DNA from 3 places in the Paenibacillus sp. CH40 genome. Region 1 is predicted to be linked to each of the others. Evidence: riboswitches for the same ligand, from Rfam matches in the RefSeq annotation. Region 1 holds a riboswitch; each other region holds the start of a gene.
What was found. A riboswitch is a leader RNA that binds a small molecule or an ion and turns the genes downstream of it on or off. The one in region 1 is predicted to bind thiamine pyrophosphate.

Region 2: another riboswitch for thiamine pyrophosphate. It lies ahead of thiC (phosphomethylpyrimidine synthase ThiC); the one in region 1 lies ahead of NLX73_RS05005 (thiamine phosphate synthase).
Region 3: another riboswitch for thiamine pyrophosphate. It lies ahead of NLX73_RS17910 (ABC transporter substrate-binding protein); the one in region 1 lies ahead of NLX73_RS05005 (thiamine phosphate synthase).

The regions. Positions count from the first base shown of each region.
Region 1 covers NZ_JANAVQ010000001.1:1,137,065-1,141,295, forward strand. Annotated here, with positions in the region: gene NLX73_RS05000 (ABC-F family ATP-binding cassette domain-containing protein) at 1-1,432, shown strand, start outside; TPP riboswitch at 1,526-1,634, shown strand; gene NLX73_RS05005 (thiamine phosphate synthase) at 1,899-2,492, shown strand; gene thiO (glycine oxidase ThiO) at 2,556-3,704, shown strand; gene thiS (sulfur carrier protein ThiS) at 3,701-3,904, shown strand; gene NLX73_RS05020 (thiazole synthase) at 3,907-4,231, shown strand, end outside.
Region 2 covers NZ_JANAVQ010000010.1:104,935-109,165, reverse strand. Annotated here, with positions in the region: gene thiC (phosphomethylpyrimidine synthase ThiC) at 1-1,759, opposite strand, end outside; TPP riboswitch at 1,946-2,058, opposite strand; gene NLX73_RS22380 (IclR family transcriptional regulator) at 2,213-2,956, opposite strand; gene NLX73_RS22375 (alpha/beta hydrolase) at 3,255-4,231, shown strand, end outside.
Region 3 covers NZ_JANAVQ010000006.1:53,300-57,530, forward strand. Annotated here, with positions in the region: gene NLX73_RS17900 (MTH1187 family thiamine-binding protein) at 1-142, opposite strand, end outside; gene NLX73_RS25005 (hypothetical protein) at 268-402, opposite strand; gene NLX73_RS17905 (hypothetical protein) at 456-638, shown strand; gene NLX73_RS17910 (ABC transporter substrate-binding protein) at 646-1,689, opposite strand; TPP riboswitch at 1,882-1,991, opposite strand; gene NLX73_RS17915 (pyridoxamine 5'-phosphate oxidase family protein) at 2,262-2,696, shown strand; gene NLX73_RS17920 (bifunctional 2',3'-cyclic-nucleotide 2'-phosphodiesterase/3'-nucleotidase) at 2,918-4,231, shown strand, end outside.

The DNA of each region.
Region 1 (4,231 bases):
TAAATCGACACTCATGAACATTCTCACTGGAAAATTGCTTAAGGATGAGGGTAAAGTGGAATGGACTCCACGTGTACGTTACGGTTATTTGGATCAGCACACCAAGCTGACACCGGGCAAAACGGTACGTGATGTATTAAAAGACGCCTTTCTTCCTTTGTTGGAATTGGAAAAGGAAATGATGCAGATTACTGACAAAATGGGGGATGCTTCTCCTGAAGAGTTGGAAGTGTTGCTGGAACAGATGGGTGAAATTCAGGAGCAACTGGATATGGGGGATTTTTACCTCATTGATGTGAAGGTTGAAGAAATGGCGAATGGACTAGGTCTGTCGGCCATAGGACTGGATCGGGATGTATCTGCACTTAGCGGCGGGCAACGAACAAAAGTGCTTCTTGCCAAGTTGCTGTTGGAAAAGCCGAATGTCCTGCTGTTGGATGAGCCTACCAACTATTTGGATGTAGAGCATATTGAATGGCTTACGCGCTATTTGAAGGATTATCCCTATGCTTTTATCCTTATTTCACATGATACTGAGTTTATGAACCAGGTCGTTAATGTTATTTACCATCTTGAATTTGCCAAGATGACCCGTTATTCAGCTAACTATGAAAAGTTTCTTGAAATGGCGGATCTGAACAAAGCTCAGCATATTGATGCTTATGAGAAGCAACAGGACTTTATTAAGAAACAGGAAGATTTTATTCAGCGTAATAAAGCGCGTGCTTCTACCTCAGGCCGAGCAAAGAGCCGTGAAAAGCAGCTTGATCGGATCGAACGTATTGATAAGCCTGAAGAAGCCGCAAAACCAACCTTTCAATTCAAAGAGGCACGTGCAAGCGGAAAGACGGTATTTGAGGGTATTGATTTTGAGATTGGTTATACACATGCCCTTTTGCCTAAGATGTCCATGACGATTGAACGTGGCGAAAAAATTGCAATTGTCGGCTACAACGGTGTCGGTAAATCGACATTGCTCAAAACCATATTGGGAAAAATTCCGCCAATCAGTGGAAAAACCTATCAAGGTGATTTTTTGCAGCCCGCTTATTTTGAGCAGGAAGTAAAGGCAGAGAAAATTACACCGATTGACGATGTGTGGAATGAATTTCCGCATTTGAACCAGCATGAAGTACGAGCGCATTTGGCGCGCTGCGGTTTGAAAAATGAGCATATCACACGTCCGCTATCTGCGCTTAGTGGTGGAGAACAGGCTAAAGTCCGTCTTTGCAAACTGTTAATGCGTGAAAGCAACTGGGTATTGTTCGATGAGCCTACCAACCACTTGGATGTAAAAGCAAAGGATGAGCTGAAACGTGCCTTGAAGGAATACAAAGGGACGGTATTGCTTGTATCTCACGAACCGGACTTTTACGAGGATTGGGTAACCAAAACGTGGAATGTGGAAGAGTGGTCAAGTAAAGTTAACTAAAATCAGTTAAATCCAGTTCTGCATATTTCACACGAAGTGGGGTTTGCAGAATTAGGAAAATATGCTAAGCTATCTATAGCTTATACAATAAAATAGTCACACTAGGGGAGCCGCCGATGCGGCTGAGACGGAATAAATGGATTTCGGACCCTTTGCACCTGATCTGGGTTATGCCAGCGTAGGGAAGTGAGCGCCGTACAAACAAGGCAACACCATCTTTATTTTGTTTGTGCGTGGGACGATACACGTATACGGATATCATGGTCCGTTCGATTATTGGACGTTCGTTAAACCACTTCCTTGGGGAAGTGGTTTTTTTGCGTTTCGTTCATTTTAAGTTGTTCGAGCTTCCGTAGACGGATTCACATACAATCCCCTTTCATTACTGCTGGTAGACGTGGCTGCTAAGCTTAGATCCTTTAATCCAATGTGAGGTGAAGACAAAATCGAATTACACGCAATTTCGATGGAAAAGGGCACTTTTGCACAAGCCGCCCGAGTGGCTGCTATGATTTGTCCGTATGTTCATTATGTACACGCACGTTTAAAACAGAATGGTGCCTCTGCATTGCTTTCTTTGACTCGCAGCATGGTGGAGCAGGAAGTTCCTTTGCAACAAATTGTAGTAAATGATCGTGTGGATGTAGCTTTACTTACTTTGGTTGGAACCGTCCAGCTACCAGCTAATGGATTACGTGTTGTGGATGTGAAAAGCCTACTTTCAAAGAGTACACGCTGTGGAGTGTCTGTGCATTCCTTGGAGGAGGCGCAGACTGCCGAGCAGGCAGGAGCAGACTATGTACTTTATGGTCACGTATATGAGACCCATTGTAAGCCCGGTATTGTACCGCGGGGTTTAGCTCAGCTTGAACATATTTGCAGGCTGTCGAACATTCCGGTGATCGCGCTGGGCGGCATACAACCGCACCATATCCCGGAGCTTTATATGGCCGGAGCAAGCGGAATTGCGGTGATGTCTGGTATATGGGAGGCTGAGTCGCCCGTTGCAGCTGCGATGGAATATAGGCGAATGGCAGATCTTGTAGTTCACAGCCTGTAGCGAGAAAACGAGAGTAGAGGCAAGCTGAAAGCAGAATGTTTATGGAGAGGAGACACGGAACAAATGCTAAAGATACACACAGAGGCAAGAGCGATAGGACATGCTGAATGCTTGGTCATAGGTGGAGGTGTCATCGGCAGTTCCATTGCTTATCATGTGGCCAAGGAGGGAAGAAGTACGATCATGCTGGAACGATTGATCCCGGGTGAGGGAGCCTCAGGAGCAGCAGTTGGAATGCTGGCAGCGGAAAGTGAAGAGTTCACCGACTCTGAGCTGGCACGATTTGCTCGCAAAAGTCGAGATGCATTCCCTGAGCTTGTCTGTGATCTGGAGCGTTTGTCGGGTATTTCGGTGGAATTCCGTACAGAAGGATTTGTGACCCCTTTCCGTACGGAAACCGAAGGCCAAAAACGCTGGAAAGCTGCTAAAACGCGAGAGGATGATTGTCCTATCTGGTGGGATGCGAGGGAATTGGCCCGACGAATTCCAGGTTTGGATGAACAAGCGATCGGAGCAATATATCGTTCAAAGGAGACACAAGTGGCTCCTGTCCAGCTTTGTCGTGCTTATGCAGGTGCTGCTGCGGTGCTGGGAGCAACGGTATGGTCTGGTACACGGGCAGAGCAACTGATCATTCAGGATGGTCGAGTTTGCGGTGTCCGAACAGATAGCGGCTTTTTTTCCTGCGATCAGGTCATTATTGCTGGAGGCTTGGATAGCATGAAATTACTGGCGCAGGTTGGGTTTGAATATCCACTTTATCCGGTCAAGGGCGAAGCGGTAGCGGTCTCCTTGAAGGATCACCCATTAGAATACACCATTTATGCTGATGATATTTACCTCGTGCCTAAACAGAATAACGAGCTTTGGATTGGGGCAACGAGCCTTCCGCATCAATATGACGAACAAGTGACCGTAGGAGGCTTGGAGGGCTTGCTGGCACGTGCCTCTGCCTGGCTGCCGCGCGTCCGTGAAGCTTCTTTTATACGCACTTGGGCAGGCTTACGTCCGCAGGCTGCATCAGGTCACCCTTTTATAGGCACTGTTCCTGGGGTCGAGGGCGTATATGCTGCAGTCGGGCATTATCGCAACGGTGTCCTGCTGAGTGATGCTACCGGGCGTGCGATGGCAGCTATGCTTAATGGGGCTGGTGCAGCAGAACTTGGGATAAGTAGTTTTTCTTCTGAGCTCCTCAAGGAGAAAAGCTTATGAAGCTGACGATTAACGGCCAGAGCATGACCTTTTCTAATCGAATCACTCATGTGAATCAATTGCTACATGAGCTTGATGTAAAGGTGAAAACCGTAGTGGTGGAGCTGAACCGGCATATATTGAGCCGTGAAGATCATGATGAAGCGGTACTGAAGGATGGAGATTGCCTAGAGATTGTACATTTTGTGGGAGGCGGTTGATTATGTTAACCATTGGAAAAGCATCTTTTACCTCGAGGTTGTTGTTGGGAACAGGAAAATTCTCTGATCTGGATATCCAATCCCAAGCCGTAGAGGCTGCTGAGACGGAAATATTGACGTTTGCTGTACGGAGATTGAACTTGGAGGAACGGGATAAGCAGCATTTTCTCGATATGCTGGATTTGAGCCGGTATACACTTCTTCCCAACACAGCAGGGGCTACAACAGCAGAGGAGGCGATTCGTATTGCCCAATTGGCAAAAGCCTCCGGCCTGTGCGATATGATAAAGGTGGAAGTCATTGGGGATAGCAAGACACTGCTACCTG
Region 2 (4,231 bases), on a different contig from region 1:
CATAGGCGCGAATGTCCTGAGTGATACGCATACTACAAAATTTGGGGCCGCACATCGAGCAAAAATGTGCTTCCTTGGCGCCCTCTGCCGGTAGCGTTTCATCATGGTAGGACAAGGCACGCTCGGGATCAAGCGACAGATTGAACTGATCCCGCCAGCGGAACTCGAAGCGCGCCTTGGACAAAGCATCATCCCGCTGCTGCGCCCGTGGATGCCCCTTTGCCAGATCGGCAGCATGTGCCGCAATTTTGTAGGTAATGACACCCTCGCGGACATCATCCTTATTGGGCAGACCCAAATGCTCCTTGGGTGTAACATAACACAGCATGGACGTCCCGAACCAACCGATCATCGCCGCCCCGATGGCTGAGGTAATATGATCATATCCGGGGGCAATATCCGTCGTGAGCGGTCCCAAGGTATAGAAAGGAGCTTCCTTACAAATCTCCATTTGTAAATCCACATTCTCTTTGATTTTATGCATAGGGACATGTCCCGGCCCTTCAATCATGACCTGAACATCATGCTTCCATGCGATTTGCGTTAGCTCGCCCAACGTTTCCAGCTCTGCAAACTGTGCTTCATCATTCGCATCATAGATACTACCTGGACGTAGACCATCCCCGAGAGAAAAGGCCACATCATAGGCTTTCATAATTTCGCAAATTTCTTCAAAATGTGTATACAAAAAATTCTCCTGATGGTGCGCAAGGCACCAGGCTGCCATGATTGACCCGCCCCGGGATACAATTCCCGTCATTCTATTCGCCGTCATCGGAATATACCGCAGCAATACACCCGCATGAATTGTAAAATAGTCCACTCCCTGCTCCGCCTGCTCAATCAGCGTATCGCGATACAACTCCCACGTCAGCGCCTCTGCTTCACCGTTCACCTTTTCAAGTGCCTGATACAGCGGTACAGTCCCAATCGGTACAGGAGAATTCCGAATGATCCATTCACGTGTTGTATGGATATTACGGCCTGTGGACAGGTCCATAACCGTATCCGAGCCCCAACGCACAGCCCAAGTCATTTTCTCCACTTCCTCCTCGATGGAGGAGGTAACCGCAGAATTACCAATGTTCGCATTGATCTTCACGTGAAAATGACGCCCAATGACCATTGGCTCACTTTCCGGGTGATTGATATTCGAAGGCAAAATGGCTCGTCCAGCCGCCAACTCCTGCCGTACAAACTCAGGCTCCACCCCTTCGCGGATCGCCGCAAATTCCATTTCGGGCGTAATGATCCCTTGCCGCGCATAATGCATTTGCGTCACTGTACGCCCTTGCGAAGCACGAAGCGGACGATTGGTCACGCCGGGAAATTCCACTGTCTCCCGTTTGGAGCCAGGTTTCAGTCCATTATCCTCCGGCTTGACGGCGCGTCCCTCGTAAGCCTCCACATCGCCCCGTTCCAGTGCCCAAGCTCGCCGTAATGGAGGCAGGCCCTGACGGATATTGACCTGATAGGCTTCGTCGGTCATGGGACCGCTTGTATCATATACACGCAATGGCTCATGATGCTCCGTGCCCTGCGGCGTATGTGTAGGATGAAGAGCAATTTCCCGCTCTGGCACGGCAATGTCCGGCCGCGAGCCTTGAATATATACCTTACGGCTTCCTGGAAAGGGCGTTACCCCACTGGCTTGCTCCCCGTTTGTCTTCTCTACCTCAACTTCTTTTGTTCCTACCAATCTTACTTCTGCTGATTTCAATTCTGTTCCTTTTGTTCCTTCTGCCTCTGTCGGCTTCATTGTCCATTCCTCCCGTTTCGATGAAATGACACACCGATCCGGAACCATTCCCAGGGTGGCGCTGATCTATGCAAAAAAGCCGGTTCCCCAGGGAACCGGCTAATCTAACGAGGCAGCTATCCAGACAATGCGCATATGGAATAATCCATTCCAATGCGCCACTGTAGACAGCAGCCGCGTATACATTTCAATGGCCGATTACTTCCCTACGCTGGTATGATCCAGATCAGGTGCAAAGGGTCCGGAATCTTGCACGATTCCATCTCAGCCCGGCATTACAGGCTCCCCCAGTAACTGTGATACTTCTTTTCACATGAGGCGGATATAACAGACATCCGCCTTCCTTACCAGACTACTTCAAATTTATGGCTTTGGCAACCCTTTTAGGTTCCATTTACCAAGGAGACGTTCCCCATCAACTCACTCTGCTTGCTTCAACTGTGTTCATTCTTGTTACGGGAGCATAAGCCCCATTTCCTTCGCCGCTTCGATCAAAATCGGAGCAAAGTCATGTAGCGTCTCGGGTGCAAGTCGACTGACCGGGCCGGATACAGATAAAGCCGCAGTGACCTGTCCCTTCCGGTTCACAATTGGCGCTGCCACAGCAGCAGCCCCTGGCTCCCGTTCTTCATAGCTGGTCGCATAGCCCTTCTCGCGAATGTCCTGCAGCTGGGCTTTATAGACCTCCGGGTCTACTGAGGGCGGCCATTCATCCCCGCTTAGCAGGGCTTCCAGCTCCTGCAGCGGCATAAAGGCCGCCAGCACCTTGCTGGAGGCCCCTACAGCCAGCGGCATACGCGCACCTACAGGCGCGACTCTGCGGATCGCCTGATTGCTCTGCACGGCTTGTATCCGGATACGCATGCTACCGTCCCGTAAGTACAAGCTGACCGTCTCGCCCAGACGGTCACGTAGTCCTTCCATTGCAGGTTGTAACAACACCGCCGGCTCGTCACTTTGGGACAAATGCGTGGATAGCTCCCAAATGCGGAAGCCAAGTCGATATTTTTCCGTTTCGGCATTCCGAACGACAAAGCCCCGATCCTCCAACGTAGTCAGCAGCCGATGAACCGTGCTTTTATGTAGACCAATTTTGGAGGCAATCTCCGTCAGGCCAAGATCCGAATTTGCGGTAAAACACAGCAGTATATCAAGTGCACGCTCTACAGCGCGAACGGTTAATTTACGGTCTTCCATCGTGAACCGCTCCTCTTGTATCCATATTCGTTTCACACTATGAAACATGGTTACATAAATTATATAGAATAGTCGCGGCTACTGTAAACCGATGTTTTTGTGACAACCATATTACAGAACGAGAACAAACATCGACAATTCTTTGCATCATTTTTACTTTTCCGGTTCAGGCGTTGACTTTGGATAATCCCCATCATACGATAATAGGTATCTATACGGATCTACACTACTATTTTCAAGTGGAATTATACCTAAATTCTATGAAATGAAGATCAATTTTATATAAGGAGGCTCTTACATGATTTCGACATCCCAGCGCAACGCTCAGCTACAGACCGCTGTTCAGGAGCCGTCCACCCCACTCTTTAATCCCCGTCTGCTGCGGTTCAAGCACGTTGTGATTGCTCTGCTGCTGTCGGTCGTCTTTTTTCTGTTGTTTTGTTTTATTGCCTTGCATGCTTACATCGCATGGGTACTTACGAATCCCACCGTTGCACCACTGTACTCTAATCCGATGCAGGCCAAAAGCATGCCTTATGAGGAAGTCAGATTCCCTGCCAAGGATGGTAGCCGCATGGTACAAGGCTGGTATATCCCGGCGGATCAATCACGGAAAACGATTATTTTCAGCCATGGTTATGGGGCTAACCGCGAAGAAAGCTGGATTCCCATGTATGATCTGGCGCATTATGCCCACAGTTTGAACTTTAATGTGGTCATGTTCGATTATGGATTTGCGTCACAAAACAGCAAAGCAGTCGCAACCGGAGGCAAAGCAGAATCCCAACAGCTCCTCGGAGCAATTCAGCTTGCGAAGCAACGCGGCTCGTCGGAGATTATCGTATGGGGCTTCTCCATGGGGGCAGGAACCGCTCTTCAGGCGGGCTTGCAAACCAAGGATGTGGACGCAATGATTTTGGACAGCACCTTCCTGCTGGAACCGGATACGCTGTACCATAACATTCACAATCAAATTAATCTGCCAAGGCATCCGTCTTTGGAAATTCTAGAGTTGCTGTTTCCAGTTTTGAACGGTACCAGCTTGCATCAGATTCCATATCAGGAGGTTAAAAAGGAAAACTATCCGTTCCCGATCATGTTTGTGCATGGTACACAGGATGAAAAGGCTCCTTATCCCATTGCGGAAAAGCTCGCTGCCAATCAGACTAACCCGCTTTCCAGTGTATGGATTGTCAAAAACGGGATACATGAGCTTATTTTCAGAGAGCACCCTCGTGAATATTTGCGACGGGTATCGACGTTTCTAAGCAGTGT
Region 3 (4,231 bases), on a different contig from region 1:
CCATGGTCGTATCCAATGGATTCACCTGATGTTTGACGCCGGAGCGCTGAATGACCTCAATCGCCTTATCTACATACGGGTAAGAGTCCTCGTTATTAGGAGTTTTAGGGATTACTTGAATACTGAGCAGTGTGTTAGCCATGAAATTCACCTGTCCTTTATTGTGGAGTTGTTTTGAGAAAATAGGGTGGTTTAAAGCGGGTGAGACCGCTTCGCGTTTCATTTGATCTTACGATCGCTGTTGCCGTGGGATTCTTTGAATAAATTTTAAAAGGTAAGAATCCCACGGCAAAGGCGAACGCTGCGCTTCTCCAGATTCAAATGAACCGCTACGCTGCCAACCGCCTTAAAAAGCACCTTATTTTTAAAGCTAGGTTGTACGTTATTTTGTATTTTTCTCACATAAGCGTACCTGCTTTTGCGCTTAGACACTATGAGACTAAAGAATAAACCAAGTGGAACGAGAACGAAGTGGGCGGAATGGTGCTGTACAAGCGTTAGCGTTCGCCTTTGTACCCAGATTTCAACCTCTGGATATTCATAAAAGAAATCTGGGTACAACAGCGATGGGAAGCACCATCCGACTGCGTAGTGGCGCTTCGTTCACTTCTCTAGTTCAGTCTTATTTAGTGTTTTAACAAATGATCAACGCTTGGGCAAGAAGTCGTTTGTGAAGGCTTTATCGACTTCCAAAGGCTTGCTGAGCAGCTTGCGTTCGTACATCCAGTCCGAATAGTTTTGCCATACCTCCGCTTTTTGCACACCCCATTGCGCGGCATCGTCCTGATAACGCGGGCTTAGCCATTTTTGGCTGGCAAGTACCAGTTTTTTATCCAGCTCCGGTACAGCTTTGCTTAAGATGTTCGCGGCTTCTTCTGGATGGGCGATAGTGTATTCATAGCCTTGTGCGGTAGCGTCCATGAACGCTTTGACTAGCTCTGGATCATTTTTTATTGTCTGTTCGTTGCTCACAATTACAGGTGTATAGTAATCGAGGCTTTTGGAATAATCTTTTACATACAGCATATCCAATGGCTCACCTCGAAGCTGGGCCTCAATTCCGGTCCATGCGTAGAAAATCCAGGCAAAGTCGATATCCCGCTTCACGGCTGTAAAATAGTCTGCATTGCCCATGTTGACGATCTTCACTTTGCTCACATCGCCTTTGTCTGAATCCATGATGGATTTCATGACCGCTTCTTCTACGGGAGAGCCCCAACCGCCGTATTTTTTACCTTCAAAATCTTTCGGGCTCTTAATTCCGCGATCTACCGGGGCTGCGAAGCCTGAGGTATTATGCTGAATCACCGCAGCGATGGATACAAGCGGCACGCCTTGCGTACGAGCCTGTGTGACGCCTTCTTGGTAGCTGATACCAAAAGGTGCAGCATTAGAGGCAACCATTTGATCGGCTCCGCCTGAACCAGGTTGAATAATTTGGACATTCAAACCCGCTTTTTCGTAAAATCCTTTGTCCTTGGCAACATAGAGTCCCGTATGATTCGTATTGGGTGTCCAATCGAGCACGACTTTAACATCTTTGAGCTCCTTTGCCGGAGTAGACGTTTGAGTGTTGGTAGCGGGAGCCGCTTCTTGGGATGTGGAGGGACTTCCACCGCAAGCGGTCAGGGTCAGGGCCATGAGCCACAGACTGATCAGTCCCAGGCTTAACATTTTCATGCGCTTCATCGTTGTGTTCTCTCCTTTAATTACCCGTTATCCGTCCAATCAGACAGCTTATGTTCCCCATTTTCATAAAAATAACATCTGCCGGACGCAATCTTTCCAACAACTTAATCTTCAACAAAAAAAGCGCCCCGAGGTTCCGGGACGCTTGCGCTTGTATATACCAAAGTAAGGGATGGTCCTATGTAAAAAAGGCACATCTTGCTTAAGCATTCCTACGCTGGCATTACCCAGATCAGGTTGTAAGGGTCAGTGTCTTGGGACACACTCTCAGCCGGCCGATTCCAGCACCCCTGGCATTGTATGGTTTAATGGGTTCATTTATTCGGGTTTACTACGACGATTATATGCCTTGAATGCGGGTCTGTCCAGCATGGAGGAAGAGATGGCGGTTCATTTGCCGAACGACAGGGTACACTTTTACTGTGAGCTTTGATCTGAAAATGAGCATGCATCAATCCGATCTGATCGGGTCATGTTATTTTCAGAACAGCTGCGCAGGTAGGTTCAGATGGGCTGGTGCCCAATGGCATGGCCGTAGAGAATTCTAATTCGTGAAAAGGAGTTGTTGTACTGTGGGTAAAACGGAAACATTGGATCGTAGCCAACTAGAACAAGCCATTGTGAAGGCTTTGGATAACAACAAATTTTGCTCGTTAGGTACGGTAGAGGGTGGCAAACCGAAAGTACGCTATATGGCCCTTTTTAACGATGGAATGAACATTCATCTGGCGACAGATCGTAAAACGCATAAAGTGGATGAGCTAAAGGATAATCCGAATGCTTATCTACTGCTGGGTTATGAAGTTGGCGGTACCAAGGAAGTCGTAGAAGTGGAGGCTACTGTCCAGATTACAGCTGATGAGGGGCTACGCAAACAAGTGTGGAACGATTCCTTGAAGGAATGGTTTTCCGGACCGGATGATCCCGATTATGTCATTCTGGACGTGAATCCGACTCGCATTGAGTATGTGGGTCAGCAAACGGAGCGCCAAGTGTGGAATAAATAACGAGAATATAAATGGATAAACCAGTGAATCTCCGAGTTTTTTAGGAGGTGTGCTGGTTTTTTTGTTTTTGAGAGAATTAATTATTTTTTCATAAATAATTTAAGTGAATGACTACTCTTTTGTCTGGCGTTGGATTAAAATAGAAATGGTGGGTTCAAGGCTTACATATATGTGCAAAAGTATGTATATGAGGCATACACCTTAATGAGGAGGGGTATATTTTGTTATTTCGTAAAAATTGGTTTAAAGGGTTTACAGCAACAGTTGTAGCTTGTAGCATGCTGGTGTTTTCAGCCGCTCCAACCTGGGCAGCTAGCAATTCTCGCGATAGCGCTACAGTGAATTTGCGGATCATGGAAACAACGGATATTCATGCATCCCTGATGAACTACGATTACTATTCGGACAAAGAAACCAACGAATATGGCCTGATTAGCACAGCCAGTTTGATCCAACAGGCGCGTAGTGAAACGAGAAACAGCATGCTGTTCGATAACGGTGATTTGCTGCAGGGCAATCCATTAGGCGATTATATGGCCAGAAATAAAACCTTCGAGAAAGAGGGCGGTGTCCATCCGGTCTACAAGATGATGAACTTGATGGGCTATGATGCGGCGACAGTGGGCAACCACGAATTCAACTACGGCCTCGACTTTCTGGAGAAATCGCTCAAGGGAGCCGATTTTCCTTACGTAAATGCGAATGTTTATGTTGATAAGGGGGGGCAAGCTACTAAAAATTATTTTACCCCTTATCGAATTCTTGATAAAACGGTAACGGATGAGAAAGGTGAAGAGCATGCGCTCAGAGTGGGTGTCATCGGCTTGGTCACACCTCAAATTATGCAGTGGGATGAAGCCAATTTAAAGGATAAGGTCGTTACGAAGGATATTGTGGAAACGGCGAAAAAGTTTATTCCTCAAATGAAAACAGAAGGTGCTGACATTATTGTCGTGCTTGCGCATACGGGTTATGAGGATGTGCCACAAACGCCAATGATGGAGAATGCCGTTAAATATTTGAGCCAGGTGGACGGAATTAACGCTATTCTGTTTGGGCATGCTCATAAATCTTTCCCTGGCCCTGATTTTAAAGAAATGAGCGGCGTAGATCTGGATAAGGGAACCATTAATGGCGTGCCGGCCGTGGAAGCTTCTTCATGGGGCAAGGATCTGGGAATTATTGACCTGAGCCTGGAAAAGAAAAAAGATGAGTGGCACGTAACGAATTCTCAGTCTGAAGTGCGTCCGGTTGTGAGTACCACAAACCAGGCTGTGCAGTTTACTCCTGACTACAAACTGACAGATTCGATCAAGGAAGAGCATAAAGGAACGCTGGATTATATTCGTCAACCTGTTGGAACAACGACTGCACCGATTACCAGCTATTTTGCATTAGTGCAGGACGACCCTTCCATTCAAATCGTGACGAATGCACAGAAATGGTATGTTCAAAACCATCTTAAAGGAACTGAATACGAAAAACTTCCAGTATTGTCGGCAGGCGCTCCGTTCAAGGCCGGCGGTCGAAACGGA